2 linked regions of the Kaistia algarum genome follow. The protein of the gene in region 1 interacts with the protein of each later gene in a pairwise test. Links are inferred from orthologs where the notes say so. Each region holds a gene or a part of one and is shown in the gene's direction. Other genes may lie near its edges. The genes, in order: gltA and yegS.

Evidence for each region.
Region 2: the proteins of gltA (region 1) and yegS interact in binary tests that used the Escherichia coli proteins (3 or more experiments, as listed by UniProt). The link is inferred for Kaistia algarum from one-to-one orthologs.

The regions. Positions count from the first base shown.
Region 1 is NZ_JAPKNJ010000002.1:637,416-650,485, forward strand. Bases 1-2,954 are described here. They hold gltA (citrate synthase), read left to right. Parts: upstream 1-808; coding sequence 809-2,101; downstream 2,102-2,954. Other genes in these bases: guaB (IMP dehydrogenase), read right to left, coding at 1-417; OSH05_RS16245 (isocitrate lyase/PEP mutase family protein), read right to left, coding at 2,184-2,954. Also shown: more of OSH05_RS16245, read right to left, coding at 2,955-2,987; OSH05_RS16250 (valine--tRNA ligase), read right to left, coding at 3,066-5,957; OSH05_RS25145 (PopZ family protein), read right to left, coding at 6,099-6,701; OSH05_RS16260 (TolC family outer membrane protein), read right to left, coding at 6,859-8,184; OSH05_RS16265 (protein-L-isoaspartate O-methyltransferase family protein), read right to left, coding at 8,429-9,097; threonine-phosphate decarboxylase CobD, read left to right, coding at 9,378-10,406; OSH05_RS16280 (Lrp/AsnC ligand binding domain-containing protein), read right to left, coding at 10,403-10,639; OSH05_RS16285 (DUF4864 domain-containing protein), read left to right, coding at 10,756-11,181; tRNA guanosine(34) transglycosylase Tgt, read right to left, coding at 11,191-12,321; tRNA preQ1(34) S-adenosylmethionine ribosyltransferase-isomerase QueA, read right to left, coding at 12,318-13,070.
Region 2 is NZ_JAPKNJ010000004.1:15,927-31,549, forward strand. What follows is about bases 6,126-8,991. They hold yegS (lipid kinase YegS), read left to right. Parts: upstream 6,126-7,031; coding sequence 7,032-7,952; downstream 7,953-8,991. Other genes in these bases: OSH05_RS22400 (aldehyde dehydrogenase family protein), read left to right, coding at 6,126-6,956; OSH05_RS22410 (gluconokinase), read left to right, coding at 7,962-8,495; OSH05_RS22415 (YybH family protein), read right to left, coding at 8,492-8,860; OSH05_RS22420 (FadR/GntR family transcriptional regulator), read right to left, coding at 8,920-8,991. Outside these bases: OSH05_RS22380 (amidohydrolase family protein), read left to right, coding at 1-923; OSH05_RS22385 ((2Fe-2S)-binding protein), read left to right, coding at 934-1,803; OSH05_RS22390 (molybdopterin cofactor-binding domain-containing protein), read left to right, coding at 1,808-4,948; OSH05_RS22395 ((2Fe-2S)-binding protein), read left to right, coding at 4,945-5,445; more of OSH05_RS22400, read left to right, coding at 5,442-6,125; more of OSH05_RS22420, read right to left, coding at 8,992-9,672; OSH05_RS22425 (SDR family NAD(P)-dependent oxidoreductase), read right to left, coding at 9,687-10,457; OSH05_RS22430 (ABC transporter permease), read right to left, coding at 10,483-11,517; OSH05_RS22435 (sugar ABC transporter ATP-binding protein), read right to left, coding at 11,501-13,015; OSH05_RS22440 (sugar ABC transporter substrate-binding protein), read right to left, coding at 13,085-14,218; OSH05_RS22445 (alpha-hydroxy acid oxidase), read left to right, coding at 14,693-15,623. UniProt on the Escherichia coli protein: In vitro phosphorylates phosphatidylglycerol but not diacylglycerol; the in vivo substrate is unknown.

The DNA.
Region 1 (13,070 bases):
GACAAGCCGGCCGGGCGTGCCCTGGCCTTCAACGACGGGAATGCCGGAAATGCGATACGCCTTCATCAGCGCGAGCGCCTCGGCGAGCGTCGCGTCGGGGCCGATGGTCACGGGATTGACCACCATGCCGGATTCGAACTTCTTGACCTGACGAACTTCCTCGGCCTGCTGCTCCGGCGAAAGGTTGCGATGGATGACGCCGAGACCGCCGGCCTGCGCCATGGCGATCGCGAGACGGCCTTCGGTGACCGTGTCCATCGCCGAGGAAATGATCGGAATGTTGAGTTCTATGGTGCGGGTCAGGCGCGTCCTGACATCGACCTCGCCGGGCATGACGAGCGAATGGCCCGGCTGGAGCAACACGTCGTCGAACGTCAGCGCGTCCCGCCCGGTCGAAAGTTCGATGATCTGCGCCATGCCAATTCCTCGAAATGCAAAGGACCGGCCGGAGGTCAATGCGGCCTTCGGCGAGTCGTGGGGCTAAGAATGAGGTTGGCGCGGGTCATTATCATGACGAACGGCGGCAGGGAAGCCGCATCGTGAACGATCCGGTTCGGATGAGCCCGCCTCAAGCGACGGCCACCTTTTTCAAGGGGGAGTCGAGGCGGTGAATCGCGCTGTCGCAGCGGCCCAGCCTTCGTTCGGACCCCTTACGAAATGAGCCCTTGAGCCTAGCTTGCCGCGCTGCAATAAATCGTATACGCAAGTGCTCATCCATACCTCAGCAGCGCCGACTGGTCGTTGTGATGGCCGACGCGCGGGTTCTCTCGACAGCTGTTTTTGCTATTGTCCAAAGGGGGTTGGCCGAATGACCGACAAGAAGGCGACGCTCACCATCGGTGATCAGTCCTGGGATTTCGGGATCAAGGAAGGGACCATCGGTCCCGAAGTCGTCGATATCGGTTCGCTTTACGCCAAGACCGGCCGCTTCACCTATGATCCAGGCTACACGTCGACCGGCGCCTGCGATTCAAAGATCACCTTCATCGATGGTGACGAAGGCGTCCTGCTCTATCGTGGCTATCCGATCGAACAGCTCGCCGAGCATGGCGACTTCCTTGAAACCTGTTATCTCCTGCTCTACGGCGAGCTGCCGACCGCAGCGCAGAAGGCCGATTTCGATCAGCGCGTGACCTACCACACGATGGTGCACGAGCAGATGTCGCGCTTCTATACCGGCTTCCGCCGCGACGCCCATCCGATGGCGATCATGGTCGGCGTCGTCGGCGCGCTTTCTGCCTTCTATCACGACTCGACCGATATCTCGGACCCGCACCAGCGCATGGTGGCGAGTCTTCGCTTGATCGCGAAGATGCCGACCATCGCCGCTATGGCCTACAAGTACCATGTGGGCCAGCCCTTCGTTTATCCGCTGAACTCGCTCGACTACGCCTCGAACTTCCTGCGCATGTGCTTCGCCGTACCGGCAGAGGAATACAAGGTGAACCCGATCCTCGCCCGCGCGATGGACCGGATCTTCATCCTGCACGCCGATCACGAGCAGAACGCCTCGACCTCGACTGTCCGTCTCGCCGGCTCGTCGGGCGCCAATCCGTTCGCGTGCATCGCGGCCGGCATTGCCTGCCTGTGGGGGCCCGCCCATGGCGGCGCCAACGAGGCGGCGCTCAACATGCTGCAGGAGATCGGCACGGTCGAGAAGATCCCGGAATATATCGCCCGGGCCAAGGACAAGAACGATCCGTTCCGCCTGATGGGCTTCGGGCACCGGGTCTACAAGAACTACGATCCGCGCGCCAAGATCATGCAGCGGACCTGCCACGAGGTGCTCGGCGAACTCGGCATTACCGACGATCCGGTGCTCGAAGTCGCGCTGGAGCTCGAGCGGATCGCGCTCAGCGACGATTATTTCGTCGAGAAGAAGCTCTACCCGAACATCGACTTCTATTCCGGCATCACGCTGAAGGCGCTCGGTTTCCCGACGACCATGTTCACCGTGCTGTTCGCCCTCGCCCGCACCGTGGGCTGGATCGCGCAGTGGAAGGAAATGGTCGAGGATCCGGGCCAGCGCATCGGCCGCCCCCGCCAGCTCTACACCGGCGCCGACCGCCGCGACTATGTGCCGGTGTCAAAGCGGCGCTGAAGCGCCATCGCGGGACGCGAAAGGAGCGCGCCGGGAGATCCGGCGCCTCAATTTTTCTGCTGCGACAGGTCCAATGTGACAATCAGAACGGAAAGGGCTCCAGGCCCTTTCCATAGGTGAATGTGCCGGACGTCCTGATCTCCCGGGCCGCCTGACTGACGGCGCTCAGCGCGGCGCGGGCCAAGGCGCCGCCGATACTGATTCTGGCGACACCCAAGGCCGCCAGCGCGTCATAGGTCCAATCGGCGTTTCCCGAACTCACAAGAACATTGACCGGCTTGGTGAGGGACGCCACGACAAGGCCGATCGCATCCGACGGCACCAGCGGCGCATAGAGAACGTCCGCCCCGGCCTTCTCGAAGGCCTGCAGGCGCCGCAACGTATCGTCCAGGTCAGGTCGTCCGTGCAGGAAATTCTCGGCTCTCGCCGTTAAGGTGAAGGCGAAGGGCAGCGATCTGGCAGCCTCCACCGCGGCATGAACGCGTTCCACGGCGAGTGCGAAATCGTAGATGGGCGAGAGGGCATCGCCGGTCGCGTCCTCTATCGATCCGCCGACCAGTCCGGCCTCCGCGGCGAGCTGGATCGTCCCGGCGATGCCCTCCGGGTCGTCGGCGAAGCAACTCTCCAGATCGGCGGTGACAGGCAGATGTGTCGCTGCACAGATGCTTCGGGCGTTGTCGATGGTCTCCGAGCGGCTGACGGCTTTGACGCCATCCGTGCGCCCGAGGGAAAATGCCAGTCCCGAACTCGTGGTCGCCAGCGCTTCGAAGCCCAGCCCCGTCAACAGCCTCGCGGTACCTGCGTCATACGCATTGGGAACCACGAGCGGCCGAAACTTCTGGTGAAGCGCCCGAAAGGACGCCCCACGCTCCGTCTGATCTGGCATCGCCGCCTCCCGGAAAATCCGGCCTCAGGGGAAAGGACAACCCCGATCGCCCGGCCTGCGGACAGCGGGCGGTCCATATTATCCCTTCAGTCGCTCCAGCGCTGCCGTGAACTTCGCCTTCAGTTCCTGCGTTTCCGCCAGGCGCTCGCGCTGCTCATCGATCACTTCTTCCGGGGCGCGGCTGACGAATTGCTCGTTGCCGAGCTTCGCCTCGATCTTACCGATCTCCTTCGCCGCCTTGTCGATCTCCTTGGCCAGCCGGGCGCGCTCGGCGTCGAGGTCGATCACGCCCTCGAGTGGCAGGGCGATCGTTGCCTCGCCAACGACCGTCTGGACGGCCCCCTTGGGCGGCGCAGCCGCCAGCGTGATGTCGGAGGCGCGGGCCAGTCGGCGGATCAGCACATCATGGGTAGCAAGGCGTCCGATCGTGGCGTCGGAGCCGCCGATGACGATCAGCGGCACCTGGGCGCCCGGCGGAACGTTGATCTCGGAACGAACCGAGCGAACCGCCGAGATCAGGTCGACAAGCCAGTTGATCTCGGCCGCCGCATCCGCGTCCTCGAAGGTCAGCTCCGGCCATGCTTCGAGAATCAGCGGCTTCGGCCGTGCCGGGCCGGTCTCGCCGATCCGGGTCCACAGCTCTTCGGTGATGAAGGGCATGATCGGATGCAGCAGCGTGATGATCCGGTCGAAGGTCCAGCCGATGGTGGCGCGCGTCTCCGCCTTCGCCGCCTCATCCTCGCCGTTCAGGACCGGCTTCACCAGTTCCAGATACCAGTCGCAGAAAGTGTTCCAGACGAAGCGGTAGAGCGTGTTCGCCGCGTCATTGAAGCGGTAGCCGACGATCGCCTCGGTCACGGCCCTGGCCGTGCGGGTGGTCTCGGTCGCGATCCAGCGATTGAGGCGCTCGGTCGCCGCCGACGGCTCGAAGCCTTCGACGCGAACCGCGCCGTTCATCTCGGCGAAGCGGGCCGCATTCCAGAGCTTGGTCGCGAAATTGCGATAGCCCTCGACGCGAGAGGTCGCGAGCTTCAGATCGCGCCCCTGCGCCGCCATGGCGGTGAGCGTGAAGCGAAGCGCGTCGGCGCCATATTCGTCGATCAGGCTGAGCGGGTCGATGACGTTGCCCTTCGACTTCGACATCTTGGCGCCCTTCTCGTCGCGGACGAGGGCGTGGATATAGACGTCCTTGAAGGGCTCGATCGGCTTGCCGTCGGCATCCTTCATGAAATGCAGGCCCATCATCATCATCCGGGCAACCCAGAAGAAGATGATGTCGAAACCGGTAATCAGAACCTGGGTCGGGTAATAGCGCGCGAGTTCCGGCGTTTCATCGGGCCAGCCGAGCGTCGAAAACGGCCATAGGGCGGAGGAGAACCAGGTGTCGAGCACGTCCTCGTCCCGACGGAGCGAGATTTCGAGGACATCCTTCGCCGCGCCGCTCGTCGCCGCAAGCGCCTCCGCCTCGACGCTCACGCGCTCCAGATTGGGGTAGAGCCCCTTATAGTGTTCCCGCGCCTCGGCGAGCGCCTCCGCCTCGTCCGAGGCGACGAAGATTTTGCCGTCTGGCCCGTACCACGCCGGAATCTGGTGACCCCACCAGAGCTGGCGCGAGATGCACCAGGGCTGGATGTTCTCCATCCACTCGAAATAGGTCTTTTCCCAGTTCTTCGGGACAAAGTCGGTGCGCCCCTCGCGGACCGAGGCGATAGCAGGCTGCGCCAGCGTGTGGGCGTTGACATACCATTGCTCGGTGAGGAACGGCTCGATCGGCACGCCGCCGCGATCCCCGTGCGGGACGGCGTGGCCGTGCTCCTCGATCTTGTCGAGATAGCCCTGCTCTTCCATCATCGCGACGATGGAATTGCGGGCTGTGGTCCGGTCGAGCCCATCGACGTTCGAAATGAAATCGTCGAGCGCCGCGGTCCTCTCCAAGCCTGCCAGAAATTCTGCATTGCCGGCGATCGCGACATTCGCCTGCCGGTCCAGGACCGAGATCATCGGCAGTTCGTGACGCCGGCCGACCTCGAAATCGTTGAAATCATGCGCCGGCGTGATCTTGACCGCGCCGGAGCCCTTCTCGGGGTCGGAATATTCGTCCGCGACGATCGGAATGCGCCGGCCGACCAGCGGCAGGACAGCCTCCTTGCCGACAAGAAACGCGTAGCGCGGATCGTCCGGGTGAACCGCGATCGCGGTATCGCCCAGCATGGTCTCCGGCCGGGTGGTGGCGACCACGATATAGTTCCGCGCCTCATGACCATCCGGCTCGCCATCGGACGGCTTCCAGTCCTGCATGACGCCATCGACGTCGAGCTTGAACGGATGGGCGTAGACGTCGCCGTCGGCCAGCGGATAGCGCAGGTGGTAGAGCTTGCCCTTGGTCTCGACCTGGATGACCTCAAGATCCGAAATCGCCGTCTCCAGCGCCGGATCCCAGTTGACGAGGCGCTTGTCCTTGTAGATCAGGCCTTCGCGGTAGAGCTGGACGAAGACCTTGACGACGGCTTTCGACAGCCCCTCGTCCATCGTGAAGCGCTCGCGCGACCAATCGGCCGAGGCGCCGAGGCGCTTCAGCTGACCGATGATGGTGCCGCCCGACTCGCCCTTCCACTTCCAGATCTTCTCAACGAAGGCGTCGCGGCCGATCACGCGGCGGTTCGGCTCCTGCCGTTCCGCCATCTGGCGCTCGACAACCATCTGCGTCGCGATGCCGGCATGGTCGAGTCCGACCTGCCACAACACGTCCTTGCCGCGCATGCGCTCAAACCGCACGAGGATATCCTGGAGCGTGTTGTTGAGCGCGTGGCCCATATGCAGCGAGCCGGTGACGTTCGGCGGCGGAATGACGATGGCGAAGGTTTCGGCACCGGGCTTGGCGCCGGCACCGGCCTTGAACACCCCGGAGGTTTCCCAGGCATCGTAAATGCGCGGCTCGACGCTGGTGGCGTCGTAGTTCTTCTCAAGCATGGCCGTTTCCGGATGAAAATCGTTGGCTGCTGTAAATCGGATGCCCCGGCCTGAGTCAACCGATAGCCAATCAGCGGCCATTGCCGCAGGATCTCCGACTTCACTACGTTCGATATGGGGTGCGTCGATCCGCTGCGCCGCTTACCGTCCGCGAGAGACGCGCTCGATCTCGTCGCGCACCAGTCGCTCGACCAGCGGCGGCAAATTGGTATCGAGCCACGCCTTCAGCATCGGGCGCAACATCTCCTTGACCAGATCCTCGAGCGTCCGCGACCCACCAGAGGCCAACACCGTCCCGGCGAGATTCCCGAAGGCTGAGTTCACCGCGGCATCGGCGCCCACGGAAAGCAGCGGACGGCCAGGGGCCAATTCGTCGACATGGCTCCCGGCCGGAGCCGGCTGGGGACGGACATCACGGCGGGGCGCCGCAGCGATTCCGACGCGCGGGTGAGCCACCTCGATACGCGGCGGCTGCATGGCGACCTGACGGATCGGTTGAGCCGGCAGCGGGGGATTCTCGGCCGCCTGCGATGATGCCGGACGCAGGGGAGCGCGGACGGGCTCTGGCGCTGCGGGCCTCGGCTCTGGAGAGCGCGTCGCGAAAAGAGCGTCGATTGCGTCCGTCGAAAGGGTTGGCGACGGAGCCGCTCTGACGGGGGCGACGGTCGGATGCGGCGGCGGGGCGAGCGGCTCAGCATCGTCCTCGGAGATAATCCGCCGGATCGACGCCAGGATTTCTTCCATCGACGGCTCTTGCGCCTGACTGAGCTTGGCCATTGCCACCCCGAAACTCACACCACTCCGAATCGCGAATCTTCCGCGTCATTCCGAGTGTCAGAGTAGACATATCCCAGCCGTACGAAAGCTATGCCGGCGATTTTCCCCGGCATAGCAGCGGCGATCAGCGGCCGTCGGGCGTGCGCAGGCCGATCCACTTGTCGCGGACAGCGTTGTAATGCTGCTGCGGCTTGTAGGTGGCGACCTTGAGACCGAGCCGGTCAGAGGAAAGTCCGCCCATTGCCGAGAGCAGCGTATAGGCCGCGTCAACCTCCGACCGCTGCGCGAGGACCAGGGTTTCACGTGCATCGATGAGGGTCTGCTGCTGGTTCAGCACGTCGAGCGTCGTGCGCTGGCCGACCTTCTGTTCCTCGATCACCCCGGAGAGAGCTAGCTCGGCGGCCTTGATCTGCGCCTGCGCCGATACGATCGCGGCACGGGAAGCCTCAAGCTGGCCCCAAGCGGAATCGACCGCCGAGCGAACCTGATCGCGGGCGCTGTCGAGCTGGATGCGTCGCTGGCCGAGGATTTCCTTGGCTTGACGAGCCTGAGAGTAGACGACGCCGCCCTCATAGATCGGGATGGTCATCTGCGCGGTAAGCGAGGCCGAGTCCGACCAGGAAACGCCCTGAGACGCATCATCCGAATGCGACGCCGAACCCTGAAGCGAAACCGTCGGCAGCAACTGCCCCTCGATCGACTTCACGTTGAACGCCGCTGTGTCGACATTGTAACCAGCGGCGAGGATCGCCGGATGGTTCTTCTGGCCGACCTGGATGGCGGCATCGACCGTCTTCGGCAACAGACGATTGTTAAAGACTGGATTCACGAGGTTCTTCGGCTTGGCGCCGATGATCTGCAGATAGGTGGCGTTCGCCGAATTCAGGTTGGCGACGGCGACGTCATAGGCCGTCTGACCCTGGCTCAGACTCGCCTCGGTCTGCGCAAGATCGGTGCGCGTGCCCTCGCCAACCTTCAACCGGTCGGCGGCAGCCCGCTGCTGCTCCTGCAGGAAGACGATATTCTGTTCGCGAAGCGCCAGGATCGCCTGTGTCTGGATGACGTTCGTGTAGGCGGAGACGGCGTCCAGAAATACGTCCTGCTCGGTCGAGCGCAGCGTCTCGCGGCCAGCGAGCACGGACGATTCGGCCTGTTTGACGTTGTTCTGAGTCTGGAAACCTCGAAACAGCGGCTGCTCGATCGTGATGCCGACCGAGCGCGGAGTGAGGTTATAGCTACCGGCTGACGTCCGCCCCGACAATATGCCGGCCGACGCGCTGCCGGTGACGACCGGACGATAGCCGGACAGCGCCTGCGGCACGCCTTCATCCGTCGCACGGAGAGCCGCGCGCTGGGCGTTCAGCGTGGGGTTGGTACTATAAGTGAGCGTCAGCGCGGCATTCAGCGTATCCGCGCGAACGGCAGGGGCGGCCACGAGAACCGCAGCCACGGCTGCGGTCGTCAAGAAGACCCGGGAAAAATACAATGTCAAACCTCGGCGTTGCGAGGCGACGCCCCCCTACCGGACGTCCACCAACGAACCTAACGCGGTTAAGATACGCTGGGCTCCATGACCGTCAAATGGCGCAGCCCACGAAACCGTTGATAAAGTGTGCAATGCGGCCCGAAAGCAACAGGGTCCGATATGGAACCCATCAGCGAGACGCAACTAACGCTTTGAATTACAAGGATAATTAGAACACGAAGCCGGGGGATGCCGAAAAGCCGGGCAGTGACCGGATATGGGTATTGAATACGGGACGGCCGCTGACGGACTCGCCGGAGCGCGTATAGACCGTCGCCTTGGCGGCAAGACCGCGTGAACCGACCACGGCAATGATTCGGCCACCTTCGGCAAGTTGCGCGATCAGAGCGTCCGGCAGGACTTCGACCGCGCCCTCGATCAGAATCACGTCATACGGCGCCTTGGCCAGCCACCCGGCGGCGAGCGGGCCGACGACGACTTCGACATTGGAGGCGCCAAGACCCGCGAGGTTCGAGCGGGCCTGGCCCGCCAGCACCGCGTTCTCGTCAACCGCCGTTACCGATGCGGCGAGACGGGAGAGTATCGCAGCGGCATAGCCGGTCCCGCATCCGACATCGAGCACCGATTCGTTCGGCAGGATGTCGGCGAGCTGGACGAGGCGCGCCAGCGGCCCCGCCTCCATGAGGTAGCGAGCAGGCTCGCCGGGAGCCGTTAGCAACATGTCCTCGTCGATATAGGCAAGCGGCTTCAGAGCTTCCGGAACGAACGTCTCGCGCGGCACGGCCGCGAATGCGTCGAGAACATCGTAGTCGGTCACGTCGACCGGCCGGATCTGGCAGTCCACCATCGTAGCTCGCGCCGTGGCGAAATCGACCATGATCGGAAACCTCGCGTCGAATATTGGGCTTTCCTGATCCATAACGAGCGAGGGGCGGGGTGACAAGTCGCTAGCAGCGCGCCTCGGCGACGCAGGCGCGGCGGCCGACGCAATTCGGCGTTGGACAAGCCATAGAAAAGACTTGCCTACCCATGGCCCTTCCCTCTACATCCGCACCCCGAGGGCCTCGTGGCGGAATGGTTACGCAGAGGACTGCAAATCCTTGCATCCCGGTTCGATTCCGGGCGAGGCCTCCAATCTCCCTCTTGCGAGACGCTCCATGGCGCATCGTCTCCCTTCCCTGCCCGGCGAAACGCCGCGGCATGGCGGAGCGTTGATAGCGGCGTCTCGGGCCTATGGCATCGCGGCCGCGGACTGGCTCGATCTTTCCACGGGAATCAACCCCCTCGCCTATCCGCTGAAACCGTTCGATCGTGACGATGTCGCTCGCCTGCCCGATCCGGAGCGGCTCGCCAGCCTGATCGATGCCGCCCGCCAGGCCTATGGCGCGCGCCCTGACACCGAGATCCTGCCGGTCGGCGGAACGGATCTCGCGATCCGCCTGTTGCCGATGCTGGTTCCGCCAAGTGCTGTCGCGATTCTCTCGCCGACCTATTCCGGGCACGGAGAAGCGTGGCGCGACGCCGGGCACCGGGTACTGGCCGTCCGAGACCTCCGATCGGCCCTCGCGGCCGCGCCGATCGTCGTGCTCGCCAATCCGAACAACCCGGATGGACGAACCCATGAGGCCGCGGAACTCGTCGCCGCGGCGACCGACGGCGCCGTCGGCCGGCTGCTCATCGTCGATGAGGCATTCTGCGACCTTACGCCCGAGATCAGCCTCATCCCTCAGCTGCCCAACGGCACCTTGGTGCTGCGGTCATTCGGGAAATTCTACGGACTTGCCGGCCTCCGGCTTGGCTTCGTCGTCGGATCGGGCGCAACAGTCGAACGGCTGCGGCGCGTCCTCGGCGACTGGCCGGTCTCCGGCCCCGCCATCGCGGCTGGGACGGCAGCGCTCGCCGACGAGCCATGGCAGGCAGCGACTCGCGAGCGGCTGGCGCTAGATCGTCTACGGCTCGACGCGGCGCTTTTCGCGCACGACCTCGACCGGATCGAAGGCACGGATCTCTTCCGCACGGTCCATACGCCGCTGGCCGCCGATCTTCACGTCGAGCTGGCACGGCGGGGGGTGTGGACCCGAATCTTCGACGCCGAAACCGATCGGATCCGCATTGGCCTGCCGGCCCGCGACGCGTTCGGAAGATGGGAAAGCGCTCTAGCAGAAGCGGTGGCGCGGATCAGCTAGAAGGCGCGGAACGTCATGATCGTCAGCGTGTCGCGAATGCCGCTGAATCGCTGCACCGATTCGGTGACAAAATGTCCTGGATCCACATGGTCTTCCAGATAAAACTTCACGAGAAGGTCGAAGTCACCGGCCGTTGAATAGATCTCGGAAGCGATCTCGGCATCGGCGATCGCCGAGGCAACCTCATAGGCTCGGCCCAGCTCGCATTTGATCTGCACGAACAGCGCCTTCATCGCGATCTTCCCTCATCGTCCAGCCGGCCTCGCGGAATCAATTCGCAGCGCGAAACCTTTCCAAGCCGGCATACGTAGCTAATTGACCCTTATATGGACAAGTGCGGGAGATCGCCATGCTGCGTACCGTCTTCCTCGTCTTTGCGCTGATTTGCGCTGCGGCCGGTCCGCTCTTGGCGCAGACGTCCGCGGCCCCCGCCTCCGCGGAGTGGCAATCCGTCGTCAAAGGGCAGATTGAAGCGTTCAGGCGGGACGACGGCCCAGCGGCCTATGGCTTCGCTGCACCTGGCATCCAGGCCATGTTTCCGAGCCCGGAAATCTTTCTCGGCATGGTGCGGAAGGCCTATCCGCCGGTCTACCGGCCCTCGTCGATCGCTTTCGGCGAGATGACGCAGACAGATCACGGACCCACCGCCAGGGTATTTCTGACGGCAGAGGACGGAAGCAACTGGATCGCGCTCTATCGCTTCGAGCGACAGGCCGACGGGAGCTGGAAGATATCAGGCTGCCAGATCCTGAAGGATACCGCGCCGACGATCTGACAGGCGCAGTCAAAGCGCGGAAATATCGCCCCGCGCCCAGCCTTCCTTGGTCGCCAGACGGAAGGTTTCGAAGCGGCGCTCATCGATTGCGGCGCGAATGCCGGCCATCAGCGCCTGATAATAGGCGAGGTTGTTCCACGTCAGCAGCATGGCCGCCAGCGTCTCGTTGGCCTTGAAGAGATGGTGCAGATAGGCGCGCGAATAGTCGCGGCTCGCCGGACAGTCCGAGGCTTCGTCCAGCGGCCGGTGGTCCTCGGCGTGGCGGGCGTTCTTCAGGTTCACCTTGCCGAAGCGCGTGAAGGCGAGCCCGTGGCGGCCGGCCCTCGTCGGCATCACGCAGTCGAACATGTCGACGCCGCGAGCGACGGATTCGAGGATGTCGTCCGGCGTGCCGACGCCCATCAGGTAGCGCGGCTTGTTGGCCGGCAGGCGCGGCGTGGTGATGGAGAGGATTTCGAGCATGACATGCTGTGGCTCGCCGACGGCGAGACCGCCAATCGAATAGCCCTTGAAGTCCATTGCCGCGAGTGCGTCGGCTGATTCCAGACGCAGGCGCGGATTGTCGCCGCCCTGCACGATGCCGAAGATCGCCTTGCCGGGCTGGTCGCCGAAGGCAGCCTTGGAACGCTCCGCCCAGCGCAGCGACAATTGCATGGCGCGCTCAATCTCGGCCTCGGACGCCGGCAGCGCCACGCATTCGTCGAGCTGCATCTGGATGTCGCTGTCGAGCAGGCCCTGGATCTCGACCGAGCGCTCCGGCGTCAACTCATAGCGACGACCATCGATGTGACTCTGGAAGGTGACGCCGTGCTCGTTCATCTTCCGGAGCTGCGACAGCGACATGACCTGAAACCCGCCGGAATCGGTCAGGATCGGATGCGGCCAATTGGCAAAGACATGCAATCCGCCCAACTTGGCCACCCGCTCGGCGCCGGGACGCAGCATCAAATGGTAGGTGTTGCCGAGAATGATGTCCGAGCCAAGCTCGCGGACCTGGCCCGGATACATCGCCTTGACCGTGCCGGCGGTGCCGACGGGCATGAAGGCCGGCGTGCGGATCTTGCCACGCGGCATCGACACTTCGCCCCGCCGGGCCATGCCGTCGGTGCCGAGAAGCGTGAAGGTGAAGCGGTCGGTCATTCGTCGGCCTTCGGATGGAGCAGCGACGCATCGCCGTAGGAATAGAAGCGATAGCCGTTCGCGATCGCATGCGCATAGGCGGCGCGCATCGTCTCGAGGCCGGAGAAAGCGGAGACCAGCATGAACAAAGTCGAGCGAGGCAGGTGGAAATTGGTCATGAGGAGATCAACCGCGCGGAAGCGATAGCCGGGCGTGATGAAGATGCTCGTCGGGCCGTGGAACGGGCGAATGATCCGGTCCTCGCCGGTCGCGCTCTCGAGCAGTCGGAGCGAGGTCGTGCCGACGGCGACGACGCGCCCTCCCCGCGCCCGCACGGCGTTCAGCGCATCGGCCACCGCGGCCGACACCTCGCCGCGCTCGGCGTGCATCTTATGCTCGGCCGTATCGTCCGCCTTGACCGGCAGGAACGTGCCGGCGCCGACATGCAGCGTCACGAAATGACGGGCGACGCCCATCGCATCAAGGCGGTCAAAGAGTTCCGGCGTGAAGTGCAAGCCCGCTGTCGGCGCGGCGACGGCCCCGTCCTCGCGGGCGTAGATGGTCTGGTAGTCGCGCTTGTCCTCGCCGTCCTCGGGACGCTTGGAGGCGATATAGGGCGGCAGCGGAATATGGCCGACGCTGGCGATCGCCTCGTCGAGCGCCGGTCCCGACAGGTCGAAATCGAGCACGACCTCCCCGGCTTCGCCCTTCTCAGTAACGGTCGCGGCAAGACCGGCCAGCAGGCAGGCGCGGTCCGCGCACTCGCCAAA
Region 2 (15,623 bases), on another replicon or contig:
ATCCCGACTATGATTATTTCGACACGCTCGACGACAATGAACGGATGATCCAGGAATGGCGCGGCAAGGCGGATGGCCGCATCGACGTCTGGGTCGGGCTTGAGCATCTCTTCTACGCCGATGAGGCCGGCCAGCGCCGCGCCATCGACATGGCGAAGCAATACGATACTGGCTTCCATACCCATTGCTCGGAATCGAACATTGAGGCGGCCGAGTTCCAGAAGCGCTATGGCAAGAAGGCGATGTTCGTTCTCGACGATCTCGGCTTCTTCGAAACGCCCAAGGCGATGATGGCCCATGCCGTCTGGCTCGAAGAGGACGAGGTCGATCTGATCGCGCGGCGCGGCGTCTCGGTCGCGCATAATCCGGTCTCCAACATGAAGCTTGCCAGCGGCATCGCGCCGATCGATGCGATGCTGGCGGCCGGTGTCGCGGTAGGCGTCGGTACGGATGGCGAGAAGGAGAACAACAATCTCGACGTCTTCGAGGAGATGAAGGTCGCCTCGCTGCTAGGCAAGCTGAAGAGCCTCGACGCCGCGGCTCTCGATAGCTGGCGGGCCTTGGAGATGGGCACGATTCGCGGCGCCCGCGCCATCGGCAAGGCCAACGAAATCGGCTCCCTGGAAGTCGGCAAGAAGGCCGATTTCATCGCGGTCCGCACCGACACGCCGCGCATGACGCCGCTCTTCGGCGAGGGCGAATATTTCAATTTGCAGCACAATCTCGTCCATGCCGTGCGCGGCGGCGATGTCGACATGACGGTGATCGACGGCAAGGTCGTGGTCGAGAACGGTGAGCTCAAGACCGGGGACATGAAGGAGCTGATCGCCCGCATCCACGACGTCGCGCCCGCCCTGTTCGCACGGAGGAAGGCCTGGCTGGCGGAGAACAATCAGGGGACCAAGCAATGGACGAAGGGGTGAGGATGGGCGGATGACCAAGACCACCGATCCCGTCGCGCTCGATGCCTGGTATGCCATCGAAACCTCGACCGACCTGACCGCCGCGCCGATCCGCCAGCGGCTGCTGGGCCAGGACCTGACGCTGCGGCGGCTGGAGGATGGCACGGCCGACGTGCGCGAAATCCGGGAAGGCGGTGCGCTCGGCCCCGCCCTGCCAGTCCAGGAGCGCTATGGCTGCGTCTGGACGACGTTGGGCTATCCCACGCGCGACATCTGCGACATTCCGGAATCGCGCGAGGACGACCGGCGCTTCGTCCCCTGCGGCTGGGTGATGCTCCGTGCCTCGGGCCTGCGCATCGTCGAGAACTTCCTCGACATGGCGCATTTCCCGTTCGTCCACACCGATATCCTCGGCGCCGAACCCTATACCGAGGTGCCGCACTATCATTCCGAGATCCGCCGCGACGTCGACGAGGTCTGGGCGACGAACTGCACCTTCTTCCAGCCCCGCATCGCCGCGACGGAGGACAAGGGCGATTTCGTCCATCTGACCTACCGCGTCCCCTCCCCCTTCATCGTGATGCTGTACCGCATCTGCCCGACCTCGCCGAACCGACTCGATGCCATCGCCCTGTTCATCCAGCCAATCGAGGAGGATCTCTGCCGCTGCCAGCCGATCATGTATCTGGTCGACGACCGCTCGAAGCACATCGACCTCTTGAATTTCGAGCAGGTCATCTTCCTGCAGGACAAGATCATCGTCGAGAACCAGCGCCCGCTGCTGTTGCCGCTGGAGCCCCGCGCCGAAATCCCGACCCGCGCCGACAGTTCCTCCGTCGCCTATCGCCGCTGGCTGAAGGAAAAGGGCATCGTCTACGGCACCACCGGAAAGGCTGCCTGACGGTATGGATACCGCTCCCCTCCGCGTCCTCCGCCCCGCTACGCTGGCCGAAGCCTCGGCGCTGGTGGCCGACGGCGCGGTGCCGGTGGCGGGTGGGACGCTGATCCAGCTCGTCTGGGCGCGCGGCGAGGCGCAGCCAGCGCTGCTCTGCGATCTGTCGCGCCTTCCGATCTCCGGCATCACGGAGACGCAATGCAGGCTGCGCATCGGCGCGCTGACAAGGCTTTCGGCGATTGAAGCCAGCGCTGAGGTCTCGCTGCGCCTGCCGCTGCTGGCCAAGGCCGTGCTCGCCGTCGCCGCACAACCGGTGCGCCGGCTGGCGACTCTCGGCGGCAATCTCGCGGGCAAGATCGGTTGTCTCTATCCGGCGCTTCTCGCCCTCGACGCCACCATCGAGATCTTCGCCGACGGCGCCATCGCCGAGCGTCCGCTGCTCGATGCACTCGCTTTGCCGAACGGCGCCATCCTCACCGCCATCCTTGTCCCGGTCCAAGGCGATGCCGAGCGTTGGTCCCATCGCAAGACCGGGCTGCGCGCCGCCTTCACGCCGAGCGTCATCGGCGCCGCCGGCCGCCTCGTTCTCGATGGCGGGCGGATCGCTGCGGCCCGCCTCGCCGTCGGAGGTGGCATCACGACGCCGCAGCGCCTCGTCGAGGCGGAGGCGCTGCTGGTCGGCTCGCCTGTCGATGCCGTCGACTGGCCGGCCGTTCATGCGACGCTGCTGGCGTCGATCGACACGGCAGGCGACCCATTCCGCAGCGCCGCCTATCGCCGCCGCGTCGCCGCCAATGCTCTCCTCGCCGGTCTGGGTGGAGCCGTACTGCGTCGCTCTGTGCGCAAGCACGCCTCCCCCGCGCCGCATGACCGGCCCGACGATGCCGTCGAGGTCTCGCATGCGGCGCTGGCGAGCCGCTGGGCCGTGCGCCCCGACATCGATGCGAAGGTGCGCGGCGGTCTCGAATATCTCACCGACCATCGCGAACCCGGCATGCTGGTCGGGCGCATTCTCCGGGCCGGCGTGCCGCATGCACGGATCCTGGCGATCGACACATCCGCCGCCGAGGTGCTGCCGGGCGTCGTCGCCGTGGTCACCGCCGCCGATATCCGGGGCGACAACGCCTTCGGCATCATGGAAGCCGACCAGCCGGCACTCTGCTTTGACAAGGTTCGCCATCGCGGCGATCCGGTGGCGGCCGTCGCCGCGATCGATGCCGAGACGGCCGAGAAAGCCCTCGCGCTGGTCCGCGTCGACTATGAACCGCTGCCGACCGTCACCGACATGGAAGCGGCGCTGGAGCCGGACGCGCCGGCGATCCACGACAAAGGCAATCTCCGCGCCGAGTTCCGCCACCATCGCGGCAACATCGCGTCTGCCTTTGCGCGCGCCGCCCATATCGTCGAGGCGACTTATGTGACGCCGCGCCAGATGCACGGCTTCATGGAAACCGAGGGCGGCTATGTCGTGCCCGGCGTAGACGGCTCGCTCCTCGTCTGCGTCGGCGGACAGCACGGCACGCGCGACCGGAATCAGCTTGCGAAGATCCTCGGCTATCCCGAGGAAAAGATTCGCGTCGTGACTTCACCCACCGGTGGAGCGTTCGGCGGCAAGGACGAACTGACGGTACAGCCGGCTCTGGCCCTGCTGGCGTTGAAATCCGGCAAGCCGGTCCGCCTGCACCTCGATCGCTATGAATCGGTACTGGCCGGGATCCGCCGCAATCCGATGCGGATCCGCATGAAGACCGCGTGCGACGCGGATGGCATGCTGCTGGCGCAGGAGGTCGATGTCCTCTCCGAATGCGGCGCCTATGCCTCGCTCAGCCCCGCCGTGCTGGAAACGGCGCTGGAGCATGTCGCCGGCCCCTATGTCATCGCCAATATCGTGAGCCGGGGCCGCCTCGCCTATACGAATAACGGCCTTTGCGGCGCGTTCCGCGGCTTTGGCGCCAACCAGATGGTCTTTGCGATCGAGAGCCAGATGGGGCGCCTCGCTGACCTTTGCGGGCTCGATCCGGCCGAGATGCGGCGGCGGAACCTACGCGAGCCCGGCTCGCCCGGCTTTTTCGGCCATGAGGTGGCGCCGACCGATCGGCTGGACGAGGTGCTGGACGCGGCGAGTACGAACCGTCTCTGGGCGATGTCTCGCGGTCCCCTCCCCGATGGACGCATCGCCGGCGTCGGCATGGCGCTGCATCATCAGGGCACCGGCCTCGGCTCGCTGCCGCATGATCCGGGCGGCGGCAGGCTGACCTTCCGTTCGGACGGCAAAATAGAAGCCGCCTTCGGCCTCGATGAGATGGGCCAGGGCGTGATGACGGCGATCCAGGCCTCGGTCGCGAAGGCTCTCGGCTGCGGTCGGGACGATGTCGTGCCGGTGGTCGGTGATACCGCCCGCACGCCGGAATCGGGCTCGACCACGGCGGCGCGTGCGACCTATGTCGTCTGGCGCGCCTCGGGGGAGAGTTCCGCCATTCTCGGTCCCAAGCTCAAGGCCGAAGCGGCCGAACGGCTCGGCGTTTCGGCGGAGGATCTCGCGATCGTGCCGGGCGGCTTTGCCGATGCGCGCTCCAATAGCGGCGAGGTACTGCTCTCCTTCGCCGATCTGGCAGCCAGACTGGATCCGGAAGCGCTGCCGACCGCGTCGAGCGAGTTTCACTTTCCGGCGGCCGACTACAAACATGGCAATTCGCGCTACGTCTTCTGCTTCGGCGCGGCCGTGGCGCGCGTCGCCGTCGATCCGATCAGCGGCGAAATCCGCGTCCTCGATCTCGACCAGCACATCGCCGCGGGGCCGATCGTCGATCCGGCCGCCTATCTCGGCCAGATCGAGGGCGGCGGCGGCCAGGGCCTCGGCTTCACGCTGACCGAGGATGCGGTGATGCAGGACGCCGCCTATGTCACGCGAAACTTCGATAGCTACATGATGCCCTCCATCCGCGACGCGCCGCTCACGAGCCGCACCACGGCGCTTGAATCCCTCGACGAAGGCGATCCGCACGGGCCTCGCGGCGTCGGGGAGATCGGCATCGGCGCGGTGACGCCGGCCATCGCGGCGGCGATCGCCGATGCGATCGGCTTCTGGCCGGAGGTGACGCCGATTGCGCCCGAGGCGATCCTCGATGCTCTGCAACGGGTGAACCGATGAGCGAGACCATCGCCTTCCGTTTGAACGGCACGGAGGTCGCCTTCACGGCGGCGCCGGATACTCGCCTGATCGACCTGATCCGCGAGGAGGCCGGCGCGACCGCGACCAAGGCCGCCTGCCGGATCGGCCGGTGCGGCTCCTGCTTGGTGCTGAAGGATGGCGAGGCGGTGAATTCCTGCCTCGTAATGGCGTATCAGTTGGAAGGCACGACAATCGTCTCGGCCGAGGGCCTCGCCGCCGTGCCCGCGGCGGAAATCGTGCGCGCAGCGTTGATCGCCGACGTCTCGTTCCAGTGCGGCTATTGCGCCCCCGGCTTCACCATCGCGCTCACCGCGCTCCTCTCCCAGAACCCGGCGCCCGACGACGAGGCGATCCACACAGCGCTCGAAGGCAATATCTGCCGCTGCACCGGCTATCTCTCGATCCTGCGTGGTGCGAAGGCGGCGGTCGCAGCGCTGGCGGGCAGAAGCGCATCCGAACAGGACAATCCCTCATGACCCTCCACATCGCTCCCGTCGCGCCGAAGACCGAAAGCGCCCGCGCCTTCCTCGCCACAGGACCGAAGCGCCTACTCATCGACGGCGAATGGATCCTCCCCGCCTCCGGCCGCCACTTTGCCAGCATCGACCCGGCCACGGGCGCGACGCTCGCGATGATCGGCGAGGGCGACGCCGCCGATGTCGATGCGGCGGTGGCGAGCGCGCGGCGCGCCTTCACGAGCGACGCATGGCGCGGCATGACGCCGACCAACCGGGGCCGGCTGCTCGGCAAGATCGCCGACCTGATCGAGGCGCATGCGGACGAACTCTCCGAGATCGAGACGCTCGATCAGGGCAAGTCGCTGAAAACGGCACGCTTCGGCGAGATTCCCGGCGCGATCGCCCAATTCCGCTATTATGCCGGCTTCGCCAACAAAATCCTCGGCGAGACGATCCCGACCTCGATCGGCTACCAGCCTCCCGGCAAGAAGATCTTCGCCTATACGACCCGCGAGCCAGTTGGCGTCGTCGCCGCGATCACGCCGTGGAACTCGCCGCTGCTGATGGCGTCGATGAAGCTTGCCCCGGCGCTGGCTGCCGGCTGCACCGTGATCCTCAAGCCGGCAGAAGACACCTCGCTCACCGCGCTGCGGCTCGGCGAACTGATGATCGAGGCCGGATTGCCGAAGGGTGTCGTCAACATCGTCACCGGCTATGGACGGACGGTCGGCGCGGCGCTCGCGGCCCATGACGGCGTCGACAAGATCGGCTTCACCGGCTCGACGGCCACCGGCAAGGCGCTGCTCGGTGCGGCGCAGGGCAATCTGAAGCGGCTGACGCTGGAACTTGGCGGCAAGTCGCCTGCGATCGTGCTCGCCGATGCGGACCTGAAGCTCGCCGTTCCCGGCGTTGCACGCGGCATCTTCGCTAATGGCGGCCAGGTCTGCGTCGCCGGATCGCGCGTCTATGCACATCGGTCCATCTATGACGCGCTGGTCGAGGGGCTGGCCTCGGAAGCCACGAAACTGAAGCTCGGCCACGGCCTCGCACCGGATACCGACCTCGGCCCGCTGGTCTCAAGACGCCAGGCCGACCGCGTCGCTTCCTATGTCGAGGGCGGCCGCGCGGATGGCGCCGAGATCGTTGCGGGTGGCCGGCAGGATGGCGAGTTCGGAACCTTCTTTGAGCCGACCATCGTCACCAACACCCGGCCTGACATGGCGCTGATGCGCGAGGAGATCTTCGGCCCGGTCGTCGCCGTCACACCCTTCGACGAGACCGACGAGGTTCTGGCGCTCGCTAATGACAGCCGCTACGGCCTCGCCGCCAGCCTCTGGACCGAAAGCCTGTCGTCGGCCCACCGCATGGCGGCCGAGATCCGCGCCGGCACGGTCTGGATCAACTGCCACTCCTATTTCTCGCCCGAGCTGCCCAAGGGCGGCCATAAGGAATCCGGCTGGGGTTATGAGAACGGCGCGCAGGGGCTGGAGAATTATCTGGAGACGAAGACGGTCTGCGCGGTGATTTGAGACGCGGCGTCCATGGCCGCCCCCTTGAGCCACGCCCCATTCTCTCCTCCAATGCCCCGACAACGGAGGGATTCCATGCGGTTGAGATTGATCCTGCACGGCAAGGCGGCGGGCGATGCGCGGGTGCGCGGCGCGATCGAGGCCGTGCGCGGCGATGGCCACGAGGTCGAGGTGCGCGTCACCTTTGAAGCGGGCGATGCCAGCCATTTCGCCCGCGAGGCGGTAGAGGATGAGAGCCTCGACGCGATCATTGCCGGCGGAGGCGATGGGACGGTCAACGAGGTGTTCGCGGCGGCGTTCCTGGCCAATCCGCCGCCGAGCCTTTCCTTCGGCGTCCTGCCGCTCGGCACCGCCAATGATTTCGCCCATTCAACCGGAATCCCCGTCGATGACCTGACGGCAGCTCTGCGCCTCGTCACGACACGCCCTGCCGTTCCGATCGACGTCGGCCTGCTGAATGGCCGGCCCTTCATCAATCTTGTCTCGGGCGGCTTCGGCTCGCGCGTCACCGTCGAAACCGATCCGGATCTGAAGCGCCGGCTGGGCGGCCTTGCCTATGTCGTGACCGGCGTTGCCCGGTTCGCCGAGATCGGCTCCAGCCGGGGCGTGTTCAAGGCCGAGAATTTCGAATGGGAAGGCTCGTTCCTGGCGCTCGCCATCGGCAATGGCCGGCAGGCGGGTGGCGGCATCCCCCTCTGCCCGACGGCCCTCCTCGATGACGGCGCGCTCGATCTGATGATTCTGCCCGATGTGCCGCCCGAGGCGCGGCTCGATACGCTCTCGCTCCTGCTGAAGCAGGGCGCGGCCGCGATCGATACGCTGAAAGTCACCGTCCGCAGTCCGTGGATCGAATATCATTCGGACGAGGATCTTTACGTCAATCTCGACGGCGAGCCGATTCGCACCCGCCATTTCCGAGCCGAATGCCGACCGAAGGCGCTGCGCGTCCATCTGGGGGCGACGGAGCTTCTTTCCACCCCAACCCCGACCGGATAGAGGTCTGCGATGAGCGTGAATATACCGGCGCTGAAGCGCAACCTCATCGTCATGGGCGTGTCCGGCTCCGGCAAGACCACGGCCGGCGAGACGCTGGCGAAGCATTTCGGCGCGCCGTTCATCGAGGGCGACGCGCTGCATCCGCCTGCGAACGTCGCCAAGATGGCGGCCGGCACGCCGCTGACCGATGCGGATCGCCTGCCGTGGCTGGAAACGATCGCCGAACGCCTTGCCGCGGCCGATGACGGTCCGAGCGGTGTTGTCGCGGCCTGCTCCTCGCTGAAGCGCGCTTATCGCCGCATCCTGACGGCGAAGACGAAGCGGCGGACGAGCTTCGTCTTCCTCGACGGCTCCCACGCCCTGCTCGCCGCGCGCATGGCGACGCGCAAGGGCCATTTCATGCCAGCCTCGCTGCTCGACAGCCAGCTCGCGACGCTGGAGCGCCCGGGCCCCGACGAGGACGTGATCCGCATCGACTTGGACGGCGACATCGACGCGGAACTTGCCGCGGCGATCGCGCAGATCGAGGCAGAAGACCGCTAAGCCCCGGTCCGCGGCGAGCCGTGGTGCTGGGCGATGCGCCAATTGCCGGCCTTGCGAACCAGCAGCCATGTCATTCGGTAGGGCATCGGCGCGTCGCCGTCGGCAAACTCGACATGACCCGCCGTCGACGCCACATCGGGCGTGACCATAGCGACGCGCGGCATCGGATAGGCGGCGACCCGCACGCCGGGCGGGCGGCCGGAGAAATAGGCGCGGATGCGCGCGCGGCCGATCTGCAGTTCATCGACCGAGCCGAACAGCACGGCGTCCTCAAGATAGAGCGCCATGTGGCGATCGAGATCGCGGCTGTTGAAGGCGCCGATCCAAGTTTCCAGCAGGCTTTCGATGGTTGGCGTCTCGGGCATGGTTTCCTCCCTGTTTTGGGGAAGCCTGCCCGCGTTCGACCGCCACGACAAGCCCGGGGTCAAAGACCGAGGCGGCGCGAGGAATTCCGCAGATGCGACCGCATCGCGTCGGCGGCGGCGCCGGGATCGCGCGCGCGGATCGCCTCGAAGATCGCACGATGCTCGCGCTCGGAAATCGCTCGCGTTTGCGCGAAATCGAGCGAGCGCAGGGCGACATAGATGCTCTCCTTGAGCTTCACATCGACGAAGGCGATGAACAGCGCAACGAAAGGGTTCTTCGTCGCCGCGGCGACGGCGCGGTGGAAAGAGATATCCGTCTCGACATAGTCGCGGTGCAGTTCGTCCACCTTCGCCATGTCGTCGATGCAGCGTTCGATGTCGGCGAGATCCTCGCCCGTGCAATGCTCGGCCGCCATGGCCGCGGCACCGCTCTCAAGGATCAGGCGCAGATCATAGAGATGACGGTAGTCCTCGGGGTCGGCGAGGCTGTTGGGCTCCAGCGTCAGCGAATTGGCCGCGTCCGGCGAGGCGACGAAAACGCCCAGCCCCTGGCGCGACACGACCAGCCCCTCATGGCGCAGCTTGGCGATCGCCTCGCGGATCACGGCCCGGCTGACGCCATGCTCGGCCGCGAACTCCTGTTCGGTCGGCAGCCGGTCACCCGGCTTCAGCGCCCCGCGTACGACCTGCTCCCGGATGAAGCCGGCAACCTGGGCTGGCAGGCCGAGCCGCATGACCTTGTTCGGGGGCTTCTCCAAATGTCCTGCCCTTCCTGCCGGCGCGACGGCCTCGCCGTCGCGCATTCGTTCCATCGACCCGCGAATCCTCAAACGCCGAGCGCTGCCCGGAGCCCGCCATCGACAGCATAGTCGGAACCGGTCGAAAAGCTCGAGCGCGGGCCGGCGAGGTAGGCGATGAGTTCGGCGACTTCCGCGATGGTGCCGACGCGGCCGATCGGATGGCCGGCGCCGAAGCCCTTCAGCGTTTCCTCCGGATCACCGCCCGCCGGCGTCATCTCGCGTGCAGCGAATTCGAGCATCGGCGTGCGGATCGAGCCCGGCGAAATCGAATTGACGCGGATATTGTCCTTGGCGCAATCGACCGCCATCGCCCGTGTCAGCGCATGCACGGCGCCCTTCGAGGTCGCATAGGCCAGCACGTTGCGCTGGTTCATATGCCCCTGCACCGAGGCGAGATGAATGATCGAGCCGCCGCCGCGCGCCTTCATCAGCGGATAGAGCGCATGCGACATCAGATAGCAGGAGCGAAGATTGACGTTCATCACCTGGTCCCAGGCGTCGGGCGTCGTCGTCTCGATCGTGCCATAAGGCTGGATCGCCGCCGTATTGACGAGGATATCGACGCCGGCATGCTTGAGCTTCTCGGCGAGCGCGAAGACCTCGTCGTCCTTGGATACGTCGAGCGTCTCGACGGTGATGTGCCGTCCGGCCGTGATCGAGGCGGCATTGCGGTTATGCGTCTCGTCGATACCGCAGAGGTGCACCTTGGCGCCAAGTTCGGCGAGCTTCAGCGCCGCGCCGAGCCCAATGCCGCTGCTGCCGGTGACGACCGCGATCTTTCCCGAAAGTTCGCTCATGGATTGTTCTTCCTCCCTTTCCGCCTCATGCCCGCGCGCCCATCCTGAGCACGCCCTCGTTCACGCGCTTGTCGACCACGACAGCGGTGATCAGCACAAGCCCCTGCGCCACATATTGCCAGAATGGTTCGACGCCGGAGAGGTTTAGTCCATTGGAAAGCACGCCGACGATCACAGCGCCGATCACCGTGCCGAAAATGCGCCCCTCGCCGCCGGACAGGCTGGTGCCACCGATGATCACCGCCGCGATCACCTCCAGCTCGAAGCCGACGCCGATATTCGGGTCACCCGAGCCGACGCGCGTCGAGAGCACGAGCCCGGCCAGCGCCGCCATGACGCCCGAGAGCACATAGAGCGTGATCAGCGTGCGCTCGACATTGACGCCGGAAAGCCGGGCCGCCTCCTCATTGCCGCCGACGGCGTAGATGTGCTTGCCGAACTTGGTCGCCCGGCTGACCCAGGCATAGACGGCGACGACGATCGCGGCGAGCACGATCGGCACCGGCAGCGGCCCGAGGCTCGACGTGCCAATCGAGCCCCAATTGCGCGGCAGGCCGACGAGGATCGCGCTCGGCGTGATCAGATAGGCGATACCGCGGGCGATGTTGAGCGCGCCGAGCGTCACGATAATCGGCGACACCCGCATCTTGACGATGATGGCGCCATTGGCGAAGCCGATGACGGCGCCGAGCGCCAGCGCCCCGGCAAAGGCGATCGGCAGCGGCACACCATGGACGGCTAGCGTCGCGGCGACCACGGAAGCCGCCGCCAGCACGCTGCCGACGGAAAGATCGAGCCCGCGCGCGATCATCACCATCGTCATGGCGCTGGCCGAGATGATCAGCGGCGCGGTGTTGCGGGCGACGTTCTGGAAATTGGCGAGCGTCAGGAAGCGCTGGTTGAAGAAGCTGAAGACGATGATCATCGTGATCAGCACCAGCAGCGTTACGACGGTCTGCAGGCGCTGGCGATCGGCGATGATCCAGCGGATGGCCGGGTTGGTATTCATGATGTCGGTCGGCTCGTGGAGGGAACGGGACGGGTCATGCGGCGGGCTCATGCAGCATCGAAAGCTCCATGACTTCCGATTCCGAGGCGGTGCCGGGCAATTCGCCCACCACGCGGCCTTGGTTGAGCACGATGATGCGGTCGGCGAGCCCGATCACTTCGGGCAGTTCCGACGAGACGAGCAGGATGGCGAGGCCCTGCCGAGCCAGTTCGTCGATGATACGGTAGATCTCGCGCTTGGCGCCGATGTCGACGCCGCGTGTCGGCTCGTCGAGCAGCAGTACCTTGGTGTTCATCGTCAGCCACTTGCCGACGACGACCTTCTGCTGGTTGCCGCCGGAGAGCAGGCTGATGCGCTGGGCTAGCGAGGGCGTGCGCACATCCATGGTCTCGGCGGTACGCTGCGCGACCGCCTGCGGCGCGCCGGTCTCGCGGCGGCTGGCGGGGAATTCGTTCCAGGGCAGCAGCAGATTGTCGAAGACGCTGAGCACGCCGACAATGCCCTGCGCCCGGCGCTCCTCCGGCACTAGACCGAGGCCGGAGCGGATCGCGCCGCGGATGGAGTTGGCGCCGAGCGGCGCACCGTCGACGGTGACGCTGCCGGAAACGACGGTGTCGGCGCCGAAGATCGAGCGCATCAATTCCGTTCGCCCGGCCCCGACGAGGCCGGCGATGCCGACGATCTCGCCGGCCCGGACGGTCAGGCTCACATCGCGGATGCGCGCGCCGGAGAGCTTCTCGGCCGCCAGCACCACGCGGCCGGGCCGGCGCCCCTTGGCCGGAAAGATGTCGCCGAGGTCACGCCCGACCATCAGGCGGACCAGTTCGCGCGGCTCCGCCTCGCCGCGCGCCAGCGTCGCGACCTTGCGTCCGTCCTTGAAGATGGTAACGCGGTCGCCGATCTCGTCGATCTCGCGCATCTTGTGCGAGACATAGACGATGCCCTTGCCGGCCGCCTTCAGCCTGGCGATGATCTCGAACAGGCGGCGGACCTCCTGCTCCTCGAGCGGCGAGGTCGGTTCGTCCATGACGATGATGTCGGCATTGGCGCACAGCGCCTTGGCGATCATCACCGCCTGTTTCTCGGCCGTCGAAAGCCGCCCGACGCGCGTCGCCGGATCGAGCTGGCCGAAGCCGATGCCGGCGAGCAGATCCGCGGCGATAGCCTCGGCCGCGCGCCGGTCGAAGCGCACGCCCCGCCCCGGCTCGTCGCCTAGCACGATGTTTTCGGCAACGGTCAGCCCGTCGACGACGCTGAGTTCCTGGAAGATGAAAGCGAGGCCAAGCGCCTTGGCATCGCGCGGGCCGTTCAGCGTCACACTGTCGCCGCGCACATGGATCGTGCCGGCATCGGGACGCTGGGCGCCGGCGATGATCTTGACGAAGGTCGATTTGCCAGCGCCGTTCTCGCCGATCAGGCAATGAACCTCACCGGGGCGGAGATCGAACGAGACATCCGTCAGCGCCTTGACGCCGGGAAAATGCTTGGAAAGGCCGGCGACGCTCAAGAGGGGCACGGCCGCGTCCGGTGACGGAGCATGGGTCGGCATGAGGAGATTCCGAAGCGGGAAGGAATGCGGCGGCGTCCGCGCGAAAGGCGGGCGCCGCCGCGGATCACATCAGCGAGGGTACTGGCGGCTGAGCCAGGCCGCGATGCCTTCGGCGGTCGGCTTGATCGGCGGGTAGCCGACGACGACCTGCGTGTCCTTCGTGGTCTTGCCGTCCAGCGTGGCGCCCAGCAGGTTGAAGGTCGCGACGCTGAAATCATAAGGCGGATAACCGCTCTCGGCCTTCAGCGGCGACTCGTCGCTGCCGAGTTCAGCCATGACCGGCTCCGATCCGTCGACCGAGGACACGACGCCCCAGTCCGGCGAATAGAGGTTCGCCGCCTTCATCGCCGCGATGGCGCCGAGGGAAGAGTCGTTGTTGATGCCGAAGATCACATTGATGTCCGGATGGCCCTGCAGCAGATCGGCCGCCGCCGGATTGGCCTTGTCGATGACGCCGCCGCCATCGACGGCCTGCGCCACGGTCGCCGTCGGGATCAGCGACTTGAAGCCGTAGAGGAAGCCGTTCTTGCGATCCTGCACCTGCGGCAGGCTCGGCAGGTCGACGATGCCGAGGATCGCCTTCTTGTCCCCGAACTTCTCGATGAAGTAGCGGGCCGTGTTGCAGCCGACGAGCTGCGAGCCGGCGAAGTCATTGGCGAAGACACGCGGCGCCACGACCTGGGTCGGCTGGACGTTGTAGGTAACGACCTTCAGGCCGGCGTCGAGCATGCGCTGGACCTGTGGCACGGCAGCGCCGCTGTCGAGCGGAGCGAAGGCGACCGCGTCGGGCGCGTCGGCGATGATGTCGTCGACGAGCTTCTGCACGGTGCCGGCGTCGAAGCGGCCGTCATAGACCTTGAGCTCGAAGCCATATTTGGCGGCGAGCATTTCCCACTGCTTCTTAATCGCCAGGAAGAAGGGTTGCCCGAGGCCCATCACCGAGAGCGCGACGCGCTTGCCCTTGAGCGGGCTTGATTCCGGTGTGGCAAGCCAGTCGCCGGGAGCCTGTTCATAGCCGGTGAAACCCGACACGGCCTTCGGGATATCGGCGACGGCCGCCATGTCCTTCGGCTGGCAGAGCTCCTCCGAAAACGACTTGGCGGCGATGGCGACGGGCCCGTCAGCGGCGCTCGCGGCACTGGCCGCGACTGCGAGAAGAGCGCCGACGATGACGGCACGTCCGTTGGTGCGAAGTGATGTCAAAGGATCCTCCCTTGGATTGACACGACAGCCGAGTACCAGATATTCGGTCATCCGACAAGTTGGTCGCAGAGAATGTTGCAGACGAGGCGTGCCGATGTTGGGGAGAGAGTTGGAGACGGGGAAAGGGACGCTGCGTGCGTCGGCGCGCGGGTCTCGCACGCATGGCCTCCAGAAATTCGCTGGCAAGGCTCTCTTCTGGAACCTTCCCCTTGAGGGAGGCTCAAAACCCCGACAACGGTCGTGGACAAGGGTCTGGTTGTCGGCCCATTGTGACGATGCCGACGGCTTTTATCCGCTGGATCCGCCGCGCCCCTTCCACGAGAACGCCGGAGCGTTTTCGACCCTCCCTCAAGGGGATGGATCAAGACCGAAGGCGACGTTTGCTAGGCTATCCTCGGCAAAAGGTGAAGAAACGCCCCGACACAACTCGCCTCTCTTGTCCGATGTCCAAATGACTTTGTCGGGAATCCGTCGATGAAGCCTGTTGCCTGCATCGCGGATCTGAAGGCGATCGCCCGGCGGCGCGTGCCGCGCATGTTCTATGATTATGTCGATGGCGGCTCGTGGACCGAACAGACCTACCGCGCCAACAGCATGGATTTCGATACGATCCGCCTGCGCCAGCGCGTCGCCGTCAATGTGTCGGCGCGCGATCTATCCACCGCCATGGTCGGCATGGCGGCGTCGATGCCGGTCGCGATAGCCCCGACGGGACTGACCGGCATGGTCCATGCCGACGGCGAGATCCTCGCCGCGCGCGCCGCCGAGCGGTTCGGCATTCCCTTCACGCTCTCGACGGTCAGCATCTGCTCGCTGGAGGACGTGGCCCGCAGCGTCTCGTCGCCGATCTGGTTCCAGCTCTATGTCATGCGCGATCGCGGCTTCGTCGAGAAGCTGATTGCGCGGGCGCGCGCGGCCGAATGTTCGGCCCTTGTCGTAACGCTCGATCTGCAGATGGTCGGGCAGCGCCATAAGGACATCTATAACGGCCTGTCCTCACCGCCCAAGCCGACGCTGCGCAACCTCGCCAATCTCGCCACCAAGCCGCGCTGGTGCCTCGGCATGCTGGGCACGAAGCGACGCGGCTTCGGCAATCTGATCGGCCATGTCGAAGGCCTCGGCGATACGGTCTCGCTCGCCAAATGGACGGATTCGCAGTTCGATCCGAGTCTCGACTGGGACGATATTCGCCGCATCCGCGACCTCTGGCCCGGCAAGCTGATCCTGAAGGGCGTGCTCGACCCGGAGGACGCGGCGTTCGCGGTCCAGTGCGGCGCCGATGCGATCATCGTCTCCAACCATGGCGGACGCCAGCTCGACGGCGCCCTCTCCTCGATTGCCGCGCTGCCGGACATCGTCGCTGCCGTGGGTCAGAAAACGGAAGTTCATCTCGATGGCGGCATCC